DNA from 3 places in the Qipengyuania pacifica genome. Region 3 is predicted to be linked to each of the others. Evidence: predicted binding sites of a transcription regulator. Region 3 holds the regulator's gene; each other region holds the start of a gene.
What was found. Region 3 encodes LexA, which represses DNA repair genes until DNA is damaged. Its sites were predicted from a motif close to GTTCCNCNCTTGTTCT; they were not measured.
Positions count from the first base shown of each region.

Region 1: a site for LexA is predicted at 1,357-1,372, ahead of K3177_RS03750 (DUF7146 domain-containing protein). Genes of this name have one in related genera too.
Region 2: a site for LexA is predicted at 2,437-2,452, ahead of K3177_RS05355 (putative DNA modification/repair radical SAM protein). Genes of this name have one in related genera too.

Region 1 is NZ_JAIGNQ010000001.1:744,475-749,928, forward strand. Features, by position in the region: gene K3177_RS03735 (DUF6961 family protein) at 1-132, opposite strand, end outside; gene K3177_RS03740 (thermonuclease family protein) at 123-674, opposite strand; gene K3177_RS03745 (lytic transglycosylase domain-containing protein) at 739-1,323, opposite strand; gene K3177_RS03750 (DUF7146 domain-containing protein) at 1,462-2,376, shown strand; gene K3177_RS03755 (strawberry notch family protein) at 2,452-5,454, shown strand, end outside.
Region 2 is NZ_JAIGNQ010000002.1:9,874-15,327, forward strand. Features, by position in the region: gene K3177_RS05350 (UdgX family uracil-DNA binding protein) at 1-1,193, opposite strand, end outside; gene K3177_RS05355 (putative DNA modification/repair radical SAM protein) at 1,190-2,434, opposite strand; gene K3177_RS05360 (pyridoxamine 5'-phosphate oxidase family protein) at 2,579-3,064, shown strand; gene K3177_RS05365 (amino acid permease) at 3,119-4,699, opposite strand; gene K3177_RS05370 (sodium-dependent transporter) at 4,803-5,454, opposite strand, start outside.
Region 3 is NZ_JAIGNQ010000003.1:379,222-384,675, forward strand. Features, by position in the region: gene gltX (glutamate--tRNA ligase) at 1-934, opposite strand, end outside; gene K3177_RS11550 (ComEC/Rec2 family competence protein) at 963-3,146, shown strand; gene lexA (transcriptional repressor LexA) at 3,162-3,851, opposite strand; gene trpC (indole-3-glycerol phosphate synthase TrpC) at 4,160-4,945, opposite strand; gene trpD (anthranilate phosphoribosyltransferase) at 4,947-5,454, opposite strand, start outside.

The sequences.
Region 1 (5,454 bases), on a different contig from region 3:
CATGCCTGCCTCGTCCCCTTCGTTGGATAGCCGCTGGATTTGCTGCGCGATATACGCGGTTCCCTCTTCGCCATGGTTCTTTTCGACCCAGAGCGCGACGGCCCACAATTCCTGATCGCGGTTCAGCACCATGGTTCACGTCTCCCGGTCCAGGTTCGCGCCAGGCCTTCGCTGACCAGCTGATCGCCAAGCGAGCGGCCGCCGCGCGTTACAACCCGCAATTTGCGACCGTACTGATCCTCGTCTCTGCTACCGATGGTCCTCAGTTCAAAGGGCCCGCCATTCAGCAATTCGACAAGGCGGTGCGTCGCGCGCATGCCGAGCTGGTATTCATAGTCGCAACGAGGCTCGCTGATCTCGGGAGTGTCGATGTCGGCAATCCGGATCTTCACGCCATCAAGCCAGAAAGTATCTCCATCCACGACGCATGTGCGCCGGATGGATCCGCAGATGTCGAATTGTGGGGAGCTTGCTTGCTGGAATAAAGCCTGAGGCTGATGATCGTCGTTAGCAAGGCTGGCATCATGGACTGGCCAGTTGAGTGCCAGCATCCCTCCAGCAAATACGATCGCGAATGCTCCCAAACCCAACGAGATCTCCTTTCTCAGCTTCCGGCGCTTCTGTGCCTTCAACGCCTTGCGAAAGTCGAACGGCTCACCGGGGGTCTCATTCACTGGCGTTGTCCGTCTTCATTCCGGCACATGATTTCAGACGATAGCCGGAAATCAGGTAGTTTCGTCAATTGTACGTACCAATTGCTTGCCAACGTCCCAACACAGACCGGACATATTGCGGCGTTTCACCATTGTTGGGAATGCCGCGTGATCGGGAGACGGCACCTGGGCCAGCATTGTAAGCAGCCAAGGCCAGGTGGACTGCGTCGAACCGGTCCAACATATCGCGAAGGTACCTGGCGCCACCGTCGATCGATGCAAGAGGGTCATGACGGTTCCGGACGCCCAGTTCTCTCGCCGTGGCCGGCATAAGCTGAGCCAGCCCGGCAGCACCGGCTGGGCTAACAGCCATCGGATTGAAGCGGGACTCAGCCCAAATAAGAGCACGAAGCAGGTTGGTCGGAAGCCCGTAACGGCGTTCAGCCTCGGCTATCGCCGCCATATACAAGCCTTCCCGGTAGGATACGTTTGCTGGCTCGGCCTGGTAGATTGCAGGAAGATATTCCCTTGCCGGCTGCTGGTCCGTCTTCGGCGGAACGATCGCGTGCTCGAACAAGGTGAAATCCTGGGCGCGGACTTGCTGAGAGGAGGTCGCGATCATCCCCAGGCAGGCGACCGCTATCGCGGTCCGACAATTGAGAGAGGTCATCTCGAGTGGTGCTCCATTGATTCGAATCACAATGGAACATAAATAGAACATATGACTGTAGGAAACCTGTGAATGCCTGCCTTCGGGAGAGGAAAGGAACGCTGATGGGGGGGCCACTTTGCATGCTGAGGAGCTCGCATGTCCCTGTCTGTCCAAACTCATCCCAACCGGTCGCTTGCCGAGACCGCCCGTCGCATTTGCGAATCGCGAGGGGGCAAATGGTCCGGCACAAAGGGCATGGCCTGTTGCCCCGCGCATGATGACCGCACGCCGTCACTCGGTGTGTCGCTCGGCCGACAGGCCATCCTCTTCCACTGTTTCGCGGGATGCGATCAGCAGAGCGTGCTGGCTGCTCTGGCGCGTGAAGGTTTCGAGGCACCGGCGCTTTTTTCAGGTTCTGCGACCACCAACGAACCCGAATCGACCAGCACCCGCAAACCCTCGGCGGTAGCGCTGAGGATCTGGCGCGATGCACAGCCACTGCGTGCTAGTCCGGCAAAGGCATATCTTGAAAGCCGCGGCATCCTCGCCGCATCTCCGGCGCTCCGCTTCCATCCACGAACGCCGCTTGGCCCGAAAGGACGGGCCCGCTTTCTGCCCGCCATGATCGCGGCAGTCAGCCTCGACGAGTGCCCGATCGCCATCCACCGCACGTTCCTGTCTACCGAGGCTTCAGGCAAGGCCGCTTTCGAAAAGCCGAAACGCGCGCTCGGCGCGCTCGGTGAAGCTGCTGTCCGCCTCTTCGCTCCGGCCTCCGGCAAGCTCGGCCTCGCTGAGGGCATCGAGAGCGCAATGTCGGCCTATGCTCTCACCGGCATTCCCGTCTGGGCGACCCTGGGCAATGAGCGCTTCGGTCTCGTCAGCGTGCCTGAAAGCGTGACCGAGCTTCACCTCTTCGTCGATCACGATGCTGGCGGCGAGCTGGCCGCGTCGCGTGGCTTGGCCGCTTATGCCCGCGATGGGCGGACGATCCACGTTCGCAAACCATCCTCACGCGACACCGACTGGAACGATGAACTTACAGCATGGCTGCGCCGCAAAGCGGCGCGGTAGAGGAGAGAGAGCTTCTCTAATTCCTGATCCGGCAGAGGGCGTGTCCCGATGCCCTCATCAGGAGGACGAATTGCCATGTTTCAGTCAGACCTGTTTCCCGCCGGCGAGCAACAGTCGTCAGTGCCATTGGCTTACGCCGTCGGCGCCAGGATTGCCGAGTTTCTCGCTTCGGGACGTCACCTTTCCCGCGCCGATATCGCCGGCCTGTTCGCCGAGGAAACCGGCGTCATGGACTGGGGAAGCGCCTGGACCATCGATGACCACAACAACGCGGTCGAGATCGGCGCACTGCTCTGGCTGCGAGAGTCCTCACGGATCGATCTGGCGACGAACGTGCACGAAGCCGAAGCGCGGTTCGACTGGCTCAAAGCAGCCTTGCCGCCACGGCACGTGCGCAGCGAAGCACAGGTCGAGCTCCAGCAGTTCTCGACCCCGCCGATGCTGGCCTGGCTGATGGCGAAGGCTGCGGCTCTCTCCGCGCGTGACACGCTGCTCGAACCCTCCGCCGGCAATGGTGCCCTTGCTCTCTGGGGTTGGCTCCAGAACGCCTCGTTAATCCTCAACGAGATTGATCCGGCGAGACGAGACAACCTGGGCCACATCTTTCCTTCGACCGCGACCACCGCGCATGACGGGGAACTGATCGCCGACCTACTTCGCGGCCCGGTTCCATCGGCCGTGTTGATGAACCCGCCATTCGCCCGCAGCCGGGAACGCGGCAAGGACGGCGAGACGGCGCAGCGCCACCTGCGCAGCGCGATCCGGGCCACTGCCGGAGCCGCGAGGATTGTCGGCATCATGCCCGATGGCTTCGATGCTTCCACGTTCGCCAAAGCGCAGGGCGAAGCATCGCTGTTGCTCGATGTGCGCTTGCAGCAGGTGTTCCGCCGCACCGGGACTGGTATCGCCGTTCGCTTGGTCGTCATCGACAAGACGCAGACTGCGTCCTCGCCTGCGATCATCGGAGATACTGTCGACCTCATCTTGCTCCACGAGCTTATCACTGCGCTTCCGCCACGCGTACAGACCTCCGCCAACATCCATCGCCTGCCGCTCGGCAAGCCAGTGCGCCTCGTTTGCAAGACTTCGACCCAAAGCGCGCTGGTTCGGCCGGTGGCGCCGTTCGCCGCGACACCAGCAGCCACGGCGAATGCGATTGACCTTGCCTATTCGGTTCTCGCCGACCCCGCGCCGGTGCCTGAACAGACCGGAATTTACCTGCCTTACCGGCCCAGTCGCATCGCGTTCGAGGATGCGCCGGTCCATCCTACCCCGCTCGTGGAATCGGTCGCCATGGGTTCGGTCGCGGCGCCCCAGCCGGATGTTAGCCCGCGCCTTCCCGCAAATTGGCGGGCCGATGGCCTTCTGTCCGAAGCGCAGTGCGAGACACTGGTCTACGCTGCCCAGGCATTCGCGCGCGATCTTCCGGGCCGGTTCAAGGTCAGCCAGGAAGGCACCGCGCTGGAACTGTCCGAAGATGGTCACGAATACCGCCAGGGCTTCTTCCTTGGCGACGGAACCGGAGCGGGCAAGGGACGACAGATCGCCGCGGTCATCATGGACCGCTGGCTCGCCGGCGAGCGTCGCCATATCTGGATCACAAAGAACGAGGCGCTGCTCGAAGATGCGCGCCGCGACTGGGAAGCGCTTGGCGGGCTGCCGCTCGATCTCCAGCCGCTCTCGCGCTGGAAACTTGGCCACTCCGTAACGATGTCCGAAGGCATCCTCTTCGTCACCTACCCGACGCTGCGCTCGGGGCGCGCCGAGGATACGCGGCTCGACCAGATCCTTGCCTGGGCGGGCGAGGATTTCGACGGCGTGATCGCTTTCGACGAAGCCCACGCCATGGCCAATGCGCTCGGGGGCTCATCAACCCGCGGCAAGGTCAAGGGCTCCGAACAGGGCATGGCGGGTCTGAGGCTGCAGAACCATCTGCCGCGCGCCCGCGTGCTCTACGCGTCTGCCACTGGCGCTTCGGATATCGCCAACCTCGGTTACACCTCACGGCTTGGTCTCTGGGGACCCGAGACCGCCTTTCCGACCCACGAGGCGTTCATGACCGAGATCCGCGCTGGCGGCGTCGCGGCGATGGAGCTCGTCGCCCGCGACCTCAAGGCCCAGGGACTCTACGTTGCCCGTGCGCTGTCCTTCGCCGGGGTCGAGTACGAAATCCTCGAGCACAGCCTGACCGATGCACAGGTGCGGATATACGATGCCTATGCCGAGGCCTGGGCAATCATTCACCGCAACCTCGAAGCTGCGCTCGAAGCAACCCGCGTGGTCGACGAGGACAGCGGCGATACACTCAATCGCAACGCCAAGGCTGCGGCGCTCTCAATCTTCGAAGGTACCAAGCAGCGCTTCTTTGCCCAGCTCCTGCTCTCGATGAAATTGCCTAGCCTGATCCCTGCAATGGAAGCGGCGCTTGGCGAGGATCATTCGGTTGTCGTGCAGCTGGTCTCGACCGCAGAGGCCATGCTCGACCGACGCCTTGCCGACCTTACCGTGGAAGAACGCGAAGCGCTCGATATCGATCTCTCACCGCGTGAATACGTCATCGACTACCTTACGAAGAGCTTCCCGGTACGATTGATGCAGGTCTTCGCCGACGAGGACGGCAATCTTCGCTCCGAGGCAATGAGCGACGAGGAGGGCAATCCCGTTTTCTGCTCGCGTGCTATCGCCGCGCGCGATGCACTGATCGAACAGCTCTGTGCGCTGCCGCCTATCGCCACAGCGCTCGATGCGATCATCGAGCACTTCGGGACCGAGGCGGTGGCCGAGGTCACGGGCCGGACCCGCAGGCTGGTCCTGGGCCGCGATGGTCAGCAGCGCCTCGAACGCCGGAGCCCCAGTGCGAATGTCGCCGAAGCGCAAAGCTTCATGGAAGGGACCAAGCGCATCCTGGTCTTCTCGGATGCCGGCGGTACGGGGCGTTCCTATCATGCCGACCTCGGCTGTCGGAATCAGCAACGCCGGGTCCATTTCCTGCTCGAGCCGGGCTGGCGCGCCGACAACGCCATCCAGGGGCTTGGTCGTACGAACCGCACCAACCAGGCCTCGGCCCCGCTGTTCAGC
Region 2 (5,454 bases), on a different contig from region 3:
GCTCTTTCGCTTTCCATCCACCACCGACACGTATCGATTTCCTTTGCCGCCGGGCTCTGGTGAATGCGCCGTTTTCCGCGCTGAACATATTTGAAATGCTTTACGGCGTTGGTGACATAAGCCGCGCTTCGATCGATCCCCGCCATCTGCAGATGATCGTCGAGCAATTGTCCCGCTGGGCCGACGAAGGGTCGGCCCTTGATATCCTCCTGATCGCCCGGCTGTTCGCCCACGATCATCAAGGCAGCGTCCTGCGGCCCTTCGCCCATGACGGCGTGATTATCGAGCAATCCGATCGGGCATTCGCGACAGGCTGATATAGCCTTGTCGATCGCGGCCAAAGTCTCCGGCCGCTCGTCGAATTCCAGCGCTCCCTTCTCGACCATTTTCGCCTCACGGGATTGGGCCCCTGCGACGAGCTCGGGAATAAGCGCCGCTTCAGGCATGTTCTTCCAGTATTTCTTCGGCATTTCTTTAAGCATCGCGCCGATCTTGAGACGCGCCGGATTGAAGATGGACGCGTAATAAGTGCGCCATAAATCCTCCATGGGATCGCCTTGCGGAGCATCGGAGCGCTCTGCCGCCGGCCCCTCGGTCATGGTTTCGCCGTCCCAGTGAAGGCTTCCGCGAGGCGTAAGGATCGACCAGCGCATATTGGCAAACCTGCGCATGAAAAAACCCGCATTGGCGCGCAGAATATGATGGTCAGGCTCGAACCAGGCGACGTATCGATCACCGCCTTCTGCCTCATCCGCTTCGACGAGGCGAAACCGCACAAATGCATGCATCTTGTGACTGTCGCGCCGAACATTTTTGTCCAGCTCCTCGATTTTGCGGACATCGTCGTCAGCCTTGTCCTCCATCATCCCGGGATTTGCCTGCAACCGCCATAACAGCCGGTACAACAGCGCGAACCGCTCCGGATCGGAATGAAGCGCGGCATTTCTTGCCAGATTCACGAACCGACGGTTGGCGCGTACAGGCGGAGCACCTGAAGTCGGCGTAGGAACACCATGGTCACCTTGCGCGAAAAGGTCGCCGCTCCCTCCCGGTTCGATCCAGGAAATACGATCGGGCGGAACCTGAGCCTGAATCAGTGCTCGCGCGCAATCGCGCCAGAAATCGAAATCATCCGCTACCGGCAGATGCACCACATGGAAACTGCCTGCGCGCGCGACCTGGAGCATGGTCATGCCGAAAACAGCTCCAGCTGCTCGGTCTTGGGCGCGAGCATCGTGCGCAGGTCTGCGCGGTCCGTAAGCATTAAAGGACGCCAATCTACGGTGCAGATGAACGGTCGAACCTTGGTGATGGACAGCGTAAGCCGCGCCACATCGTCGAGCCGCAACGTCCGGTGCCTGCGACTGGTAAGGATCTTGTGAACCGCTTTGACGCCCAGTCCAGGCACGCGCAATAATTGCTCCTTCGTGGCGCGATTTACATCCACGGGGAACTGCTCCCGAAACTTGAGCGCCCAGGCAAGCTTGGGATCGATGTCCAGCGGCAGATTTCCATCCGCTTCTGTCGCCTGCATCACCTCGGCCGGCTTGTAGCCGTAAAACCGCATCAACCAGTCCGATTGGTATAGCCTGTGTTCGCGGATCAATGGCGGCCGCTTCAACGGGAGAACCGCACTCGCATCGGGAATGGGAGAAAACGCGCTGTAATATACACGCCGCAGTTTGAAACTGTCGTAAAGCCGGCTCGCCTTGCCAACGATATCGCTGTCCGTCGCCGTGTCCGCGCCAACGATCATCTGCGTGGATTGCCCAGCGGGGGCAAAACGCGGAGCATGTTTGAACTTCTTACGCGCATCTTTCAGCTCGGCGATGTCGCTGGTCACTTTGCCCATCGCTCCTTCGATCTGTCCGGAATTCTTGTCCGGCGCGAGGCGGGTCAGCCCGCTATCGGTCGGCAGTTCCACATTGATCGAAACGCGGTCGGCATACAGCCCGGCCTGATGCACGATTTCCGCATCTGCTTCGGGGATGGTCTTGAGATGGATATAACCGCGAAAATCATGTTCTTCGCGAAGGATGCGCGCCACTTCGACCAGCTGCTCCATCGTGTGATTGGAGCTTTTGACGATGCCTGACGAAAGGAACAGCCCCTCGATATAATTACGCCGATAGAACGCCAGTGTCAGATCCACCACTTCCTGCGGGGTGAACCGGGCGCGCGCGACGTTCGAACTCTTGCGATTGATACAGTAGTGGCAATCGAACACGCAGTAATTGGTCAGCAGGATCTTCAGCAGACTGATGCAGCGACCGTCCGGCGCATAGGCGTGACAGATGCCCATCCCTTCCGTCGACCCGATCCCCTTCCCGCCAACCGAATTGCGTTTCGACGTACCCGAAGACGCGCAGGATGCATCGTATTTCGCCGCATCCGCGAGAATTTCGAGCTTCTGAAGGGTGGAGGCAGAGGCCATTTGTTCTATATATGTTCAACACCTCCCGTTGCAAATATCGTTTGATATAATTTGCCCCCCTCTCCGTTTTCGCTGCATCCACCCGCGGGACCGAACAGACGTGTCGATCATTGCATGAAGACAAATCTCACGAGGAGTCGATCAATGAAACACGCCGAAGGAAATCCGGAAGACCTCAAGAAGAAGTTCTGGAAGTCGCTGGCAGACAGCCCATTTCTGTTCCTACAGCTCACGAACGACAGCTCCACTGCGGTGCCGATGAGCCCGCAGCTCGACAAGGATGCTAACAGTTCGATCTGGTTCTTCACCCACACCAAGAGCGACTTTGCCAGGCTCGGTTCCGCCACCGCGACCTTCGAAGGAAAGGGTCACGACATGTTCGCCCGCTTCAACGGCACGCTGGTGAAGGAAACCAGTCAGGAGCGGTTCGACCAGTTCTGGAATAATTTCATCGAAGCTTGGTACGATGGCGGCAAGACCGATCCCGATATCCTGTTCCTGCGCATGGATCTGGGCGATGCGGAAATCTGGGACGGCGACATCGGCCTCCTGAATACCGCGAAGATGGCATTGGGCATGACGGTCCACGACGAAGCGGAAAAACGCCACGTCGACACGGTCGATATCTGATCCGACCGTCTCTCTAATCAAAAAGGGGCGCCTCAGCGGGCGCCCCTTCTTGTATCAGTCGTTCTTCCTGCCAGGCTCGATCGGCACCATCGTCTCGTCTCCGGCAACATCGTCGACCACTTCGACAATGCCCTGCCCCAGATGGCTGCGCCTGCGCGAATAGAGCACATAGATCACCACGCCGATGATCCCCCACCCCGGCAGGAACAGCATGGCGGCACTCGGCAGGTTGAAGAACAGCAGCACGCAGCCGATGATCGTCAGCGGCGCGACGACCCACACCATGGGTACCTTGAAGTGCCGCTTGCGCCCCGGATCCCTCACGCGCAGCACCATTACGGCCACTGCCACCATCAGGAAGGCATAGAGCGTTCCCGCGTTCGAGATATCCGCCAGCTGACCGACCGGGAAGAATGCCGCCCCGATGGCCACGGCAAGACCGGTGATGATGGTCACGACATGCGGCGTCTTGAACCGTGGGTGCACCCGGCTCAGCCGTTCGGGCAGCAGTCCGTCGCGGCTCATCACGAAGAAGATGCGCGTCTGCCCGAAAATCAGCACTAGGATGACCGAAGGCAGCGCGAGGAAGGCTGCCAGCCCGATCGCATTGCCGAAGCCGGAAAAGCCCAGCATCTTGAGCACATGGGCCAGCGGTTCGTTCGAACAGACCAGCGCATCGGCATATTGCGGCATCGCACATTGGCGCGCCAGTTCGGGCGATCCCGCTTCCAGCGGAATGCCCATTGCATCCATGATCGGCTGCCCGCCGATGGTCCCGATCGCACCTGCAGCGACAAGGATGTAGAAGATCGTGCAGAACAGCAGCGATCCGACCAACCCGATGGGTACGTTGCGCTGCGGGTTCTTGGTTTCCTCCGCCGCGGTCGAAACCGCATCGAAACCGACATAGGCGAAGAACATGGTCGCCGCCGCACCGACTGCGCCCACCCCGGTTCCCCAACCGCCGAAGACCCCGGCCGGCAGGAACGGGTTGAAATGCGACGCTTCGAATTCCGAGCTCGTCAGCGTGATCGCCACGAACGCGGTCAGCGCCGTAACCTTCACGATGACGAGGACGGCATTGACCTTGGCGCTTTCACTCGTGCCGATGACCAGCAGGCCGGTCACTAGCAGCGCGATCACCAGCGCAGGAAGGTTGATGAACCCGCCTGCGGCCCCGCCCAGGGCCAGCGGCCCCGCGCTCAACCAGGCGGGCAGATGAATACCCAGTCCGCCCAGCACGGTCCCCGAGAAATAGCCCGACCAGCCCACCGAAACCGCCGATGCGGCGATGGCGTATTCCATGATCAGCGCCCAGCCCACCGTCCAGGCGAAGAATTCACCGATGGTGGCGTAACTGTAGGTATAGGCCGATCCGGCGACCGGTATCATCGCGGCAATTTCGGCATAGCAGAGCGCGGCCACGATGCAGACGCCGCCGGCTATGGCGAAGGCGATCATCAGGCCGGGTCCGGCCTTTTGCGCCCCGACGGCGGTCAGCACGAAAATGCCCGTGCCGATAACGCAACCGATGCCCATCAGGGTGAGCTGGAACCAGCCAAGCGACCGGCTCAGCGACTTCTTCTCCGCTGCGGCCAGAATGGCGTCGAGCGGTTTTACTCTGTCGAAAATCATGCGGCCTATGGCCCCCCACAGGCCCGCCGCAGGACTACCCTGCTCCGCCAGCCGGACTACGGCAATTAAATGCTAATTCCTCGCCCGAAAAGCCGAATTCGTATCAAGTACCCAGAATTGAGGGAAACAGGCCGGTTGTAAGGATAATGGCAACCGCCAGCGGGCATAGCCACGCGATCAGGAAACGCCATATGCCGAAGGCCAGCGGGGACAGTCCCGTCGTGGTCAGCAGCAGGTTCTTGTCCGCTTTCCACCCGATGAAGATCGATGTCAGCAGCGCGCCGACCGGCAGCATCACCTTGCCGGTAAATCCATCGACCGTGTCCAGGATATCGGTATCCGCGAACAGGCTCCAGAAGCCCAGCGGGCGCACATCGGCCCACACATTGTAACCCAGCAGGCAGGCTATCCCCATCAGGAAGGCACCGCCGCCGAAGATTAGCGCCGATTTCGGGCGGCTCCAGCCACGCTCGCCGATGCCCCAGGCCGTCGGCACTTCCAGCAGCGAAATCGAACTGGTTACCGCCGCCACCAGGATGAGGACGAAGAACAGGAAACCGAACAGGGCGCCGCCCGGCATGGTCTGGAATGCGAAGGGCAAAGTCTGGAACACCAGCGTCGGCCCCGCTGCGGGATCGAGGCCCACGGCGAACACGATCGGGAAGATCATCAGGCCGGCCAGCAGGGCCACGCAGGTATCTGCTACCGCGATCAGGGCCGACGTCGGGCCAAGGCCGCTGCCTTCCTTGATATAA
Region 3 (5,454 bases):
CCGGGCCTTTGCCCACGCCGTCGAGATCGAAGAGTTCTATCGCTTCCGACTTGGTGATTTCTTCACGGTCGCCATGTCCCCAGCCGAGGCGAAGGAGATAATTGAACAGCGCTTCGGGAAGGACACCTTCTTCGTCCCGGTAGCCTTCGACGCCGACAGCGCCGTGGCGCTTGGACATCTTCGCGCCGTCGGGCCCGTGGATCAGCGGAACATGGCCATAGACCGGATCGGGCCAACCGCCCTCGATTTCATCCATGGCGCGGATGATCGGCAACTGGCGGAATGCGTTATTGAGATGATCGTCGCCGCGGATCACATGGGTAACGCCCATGTCGTGATCGTCCACCACAACGGCTAGCATATAGGTCGGGGTCCCGTCTGCACGCAGCAGGACATAATCGTCGATCTCGGCATTCTTGACCGTAACCTCGCCCTGAACCGCGTCGTGGATCGTGGTTTCGCCATCGGTCGGAACCTTCAGGCGAATGACGAACGGCGCGCCGTCCGGCGCCTCGCTTTCGCTGCGGTCACGCCAGCGGCGATCATACCGCATGGGCTGCTTGTTTGCCCGCTGTTCGGCTCGCATTTGCTCCAGCTCTTCGGGAGTGGCGAAGCACTTATAGGCGTGGCCGGCTTCCAGCAGTTTGTGGGCAACTTCGGCATGGCGTTCGGCCCGATCGGACTGGAATACGGGGGCATCGTCGAAGTTGAGACCAAGCCAGTCCAGGCCTTCGATAATCTTGTCGATAGCGTCTTGGGTGCTGCGTTTCTGGTCGGTATCCTCGATCCGCAGAAGCGTGCGGCCGCCGTGATGGCGCGCATAGAGCCAGTTGAACAGTGCCGTCCGCGCACCTCCGATATGCAAATAACCGGTAGGAGAGGGAGCGAAGCGGGTGACGACCGGAGAAACCTTGCGGTCACTATCGCTTGCCATTTTCTCTCATTTCCTTTCAAACACTTGCATGGCGAGGCAGGGGACGCCTTCAATACCTATGGGGGATGCGGGCGATACGGCCCGCGAGACAGTGCCGCGCACTTGGCGTACGCACGGTCTCTTGTCCAGTTCCGCGCACAAGTTTGAAGCGTTTCTGGAGGCCGCCGAGTTCGACCGCGGGCCCTGGCTTACCGTTGCGTTCGGGTGCGGGATCGGACTGTGGTTCTATCTCGCCGCACCGTGGCAGTGGGTCGCGATGATTTCAGCATTCTTGGGAATGGCTGTTTTCTCGTGGGCGGGTTGGCGCCATCAGCCCGGTCGCGCATTCACTCTTGCCGCAGTTATTTCATTGGCTCTGGCCGTTGCTGCAGGCGTGTCGGTCGTGTGGGCCCGATCGGCGATGGTGGGCGCAGAACCGATTGCCTATCCACGTTTCGAGCGGATCGATGGGCGGGTGCTGAGCCGGGAAGAGCAGCCGGCCGAAGACAGGGTTAGGCTGGTCCTGGCCGCGCGCGACGGCGAGACGGGAAAAGCGCACGCATATCGGGTCAATGTGCCGCTGTCTGCGGACAGCCCGGAATTGCGAGAAGGTGCCAGGGTCAGGCTGTCGGCACGTCTCATGCCTCCGTCACCGCCGATCGTTCCCGGTGCGTACAACTTCGCCAGACGAGCCTGGTTCGATGGGCTTGCCGCAACTGGATCGGCTGTCGGCGATGTTGAGATCATCGAGCCGCCTGGCGCATCCCGACTGTCCATAGCATCCGCTCAGAGACAGCTCTCGCGACACGTTCGCGCCAATCTCGAAGGGACGTCCGGTGCCATCGCAGCCACCTTGGCGAGCGGGGACCGCGGAGCGATTCCCGAAGCGGACGAAGAGGCAATGCGCGATTCCGGGCTGACCCATTTGCTGTCCATCAGCGGTCTTCACGTGAGCGCCATCATAGCTGCGACCTATTTCATTGTTCTGAAGCTGCTCGCGTTCTGGCCTTGGCTGACGCTGCGCATCCGGCTGCCGCTGGTGGCCGCCGGGGCATCAGCGATCGCCGGCATTGCCTACACACTGCTTACCGGCGCTGAAGTGCCGACCGTGCGTAGCTGTATCGGAGCTCTGCTCGTACTGGTCGCATTGGCTGTGGGGCGAGAACCGCTATCCATGCGGATGATCGCTATCGCGGCGGGAGTCGTGCTCGTGTTGTGGCCGGAATCGCTCGTCGGGCCGAGTTTCCAGATGAGCTTTGCGGCAGTCATCGCCATCGTATCGCTCCACAATGTGCATGCGGTACGGGACTTTCTCGCACCGCGACAGGAGAGCTGGCTGCGTCGCATGTCGAGACGGGCGGTGATGCTGTTCCTGACTGGACTGGTCATCGAGCTGGCCTTGATGCCAATCGTCTTATTCCATTTCCATCGCGCCGGCGTTTATGGAGCGGCGGCCAATCTGATCGCCATTCCGCTGGTCACATTCATATCGATGCCGCTCGTGGCGCTTGCTTTGGCGCTCGATCTGATCGGAGCGGGCGCGCCGGCGTGGTGGCTAGTGGGCAAGTCGCTCGCCCTGCTGCTGGCCATTGCCCATTTCTTTGCCGAGCAGCCGGGGTCGGTCAAGCTTGCGCCGCGTATCGGTATGGGAGCGATAGGGTTATACGTGAGCGGGGCGCTCTGGGTGGCGTTATGGCAAGGCAGGGCGCGCCTGCTGGGTTTTGGGCCAATTCTCGCCTCTGCTGTGCTGATGATCACCGCCCCGATACCCGATATCCTCATTACGCGTGACGGACGCGATATAGGCGTTGCCAACGAGGCCGAACGGTTGCTGGTTCTGCACGATCGTGAAGGCGGATATGCTCAGGACAATCTGCTCGAACTGGCCGGTACGGATCAGAGCCCTATCGAGATTGCCGACTGGCTGCGCAGCCGGTGCAGCGACCAGTTTTGCGTCTTCTCCCTAGAACGGGGTGGGCGACCCTGGTCCGTCCTCGTCGCCCGCAATAGATATCTCGTGGAAGAGCGGGCCCTGGCCGCGGCTTGCATGCGGGCCGACATCGTTATTGCCGACCGGTATCTGCCGTACAGTTGTCAGCCGCGCTGGCTCAAAGCGGACAGAAGGTTTCTCGACCGGGAAGGGGGCGCTTCGATCTATCTGGCAGACCAAAAGATCGATACGGTCGCCCAGGATCAGGGCGAGCATGGATGGTGGCGCGCGCCACGTGAGTAGGCGCGCGCCAGCAAATCAGTGGTAGCGGCGGAGCAGGCCCGCCAGTTTTCCCTGAACCTGAACCCGGTGGGGTTCATAAACTTGCGCTTCGTATGCACCATTGGCCGGATCCAGCACGACGCGGCCTGCATCCTTGCGAAGGTATTTCAGGGTCGCTTCTTCGTTGTCGACCAGCGCCACGACAATCTCGCCATCGCGGGCCGTGTCCGTGCGTTTTACCAGAGCGAAGTCGCCATCGAAGATCCCGGCTTCGATCATGGAATCTCCGGAAACCTCCAAGGCATAATGTTCGCCCGGACCGAGCAGCGCGGCCGGCACGGGCATGCTGGACTGACCTTCGATCGCTTCGATCGGGGCGCCGGCGGCAATCCGCCCATGAAGCGGAACATCGATGATGTCGTTTGCCGGTTCGGGCGCCACCGCCTTTGCCGGGATCGCAGCCGATACGGCGTCGTTAGCCGCCACCGGAGCGGGCGACCCCATCACGGCATTTTCAGGAAGCTTGACCACCTCCAGCGCACGCGCCCGATTGGGAAGGCGCCGGATGAAGCCGCGTTCTTCGAGTGCCGAGATCAGGCGGTGTACGCCCGACTTGCTCTTCAGATCGAGCGCTTCCTTCATTTCTTCGAAGCTGGGGGAAATGCCGGTGTCTTCCAGACGCTGCTGGATGAACCGGATCAATTCGTGCTGCTTGGCGGTCAGCATTGTGCGAACTCCGTATCGCGTGTTCACAAAAGGCGTGAACGAATGCGGAACAATTAAGCAACCAAAATAACAAAGTCAAGCAATTCAGCCGTTCCTTGCGGAACAACCGTTCATGGTTCGATCCGGATCAGGGCGCTGAGAAACCGCTGTCGTTAAGCTTTTCGGTCGCGCAGGGGAGACATGGACCACATGGACCACTGTACAAGGGGATAAAAAGTCACCCCGCACCGAGGCCGAAATCGCGCCAGAACGCAGCGGGTTTGGTCTGGAGCTGATACCTTTAACCGGTCAGCAGCGTGTAGGACAGATCAGTTCCCGAGCAGCATGCGAGTTGCCGCTTCGACATCGCGTTGGCGCATCAGGCTTTCGCCGACTAGGAAGCTGTTCACCCCGGCGTGTGACAAGCGCTGGCAGTCTTCGAATAGAGAAATGCCGCTTTCGCCGACCAGAAGCGAACCCTCCGGTGCCAGAGGCGCCAAGGCTTCGGTCGTGGCGAGATCGGTCGAGAAGGTCCGCAGGTCCCGGTTGTTCACGCCAATGAGGCGCGACTGTAGCAATGCTGCACGTTCCATCTCTGCGTGATCATGGACTTCTACCAATACGTCCATGCCATATTCCACCGCGGCCCGTTCGATCTCCACCATCGCACCATCATCGAGTGCGGCGACTATGATCAGGATCGCATCAGCGCCGAGTGCGCGCGCTTCGGCCACCTGCCAGGTATCGACCATGAAATCCTTGCGCAGGACGGGCAATTCGCAGGCCGATCGCGCTTCGACCAGATAATCTTCGTGACCCTGAAAATACGGGGCGTCGGTGAGAACCGAAAGGCACGCAGCGCCCCCTGCAGCATAGGCGCGGGCATGGGCAGCGGGATGGAAATCTTCCCGGATCAAGCCCTTCGAGGGTGAAGCCTTCTTGATTTCGGCGATGAGGCCGAAGCCGGACCGTTCCGCACGTTCGAGCGCAGAGCGGAAACCACGCGGGGCGGTCTGTTCGCGAGCGGAAGCGTCGAGATCGGCCAGCGACCGCATGCGCTTGCGTGCGGCCACTTCTTCCCGTTTGGTGGCGCAGATTTGTTCTAGCTTGTTCATATCAGGTGGCCATTGCAATCCAGCTTTCGAGCAAGGTCCTGGCTTTGCCGGAATCCAGTGCTTCGGCGGCGATCTCGGCGCCTTCCGTCCAGTCCTCCGTACGGTCGGCTACGATCAGAGTGGCCGCGGCGTTGAAAAGTACCGCGTCGCGATAAGGTCCGGGTGTGCCCGCAAGCAGGGCTTCCAACGCGCGGGCATTGTGACGGGGATCGCCGCCGCGAATAGCCTCGACCGGTGCGTGGGGCAGATTGGCATGTACCGCGAGCACCCGGCGCATCTCGAAATCGTTGCCCTGAACGTCTGCCAGTTCGTTGCCGCCGGCAAGGCTCAGTTCGTCCAGCCCTTCGTCTCCCGAGGCGATGAAAGTGCGTTCGGTGCCCAGCTTTGCCTTGGCTGCGGCATAGATGGGGACATAGGCCGGGCGCGCGATACCGATAAGCTGCCGCTTCACGCCGGCCGGGTTCGAAAGCGGACCCATCAGATTGAAGATCGTACGAACGCCAAGCTTC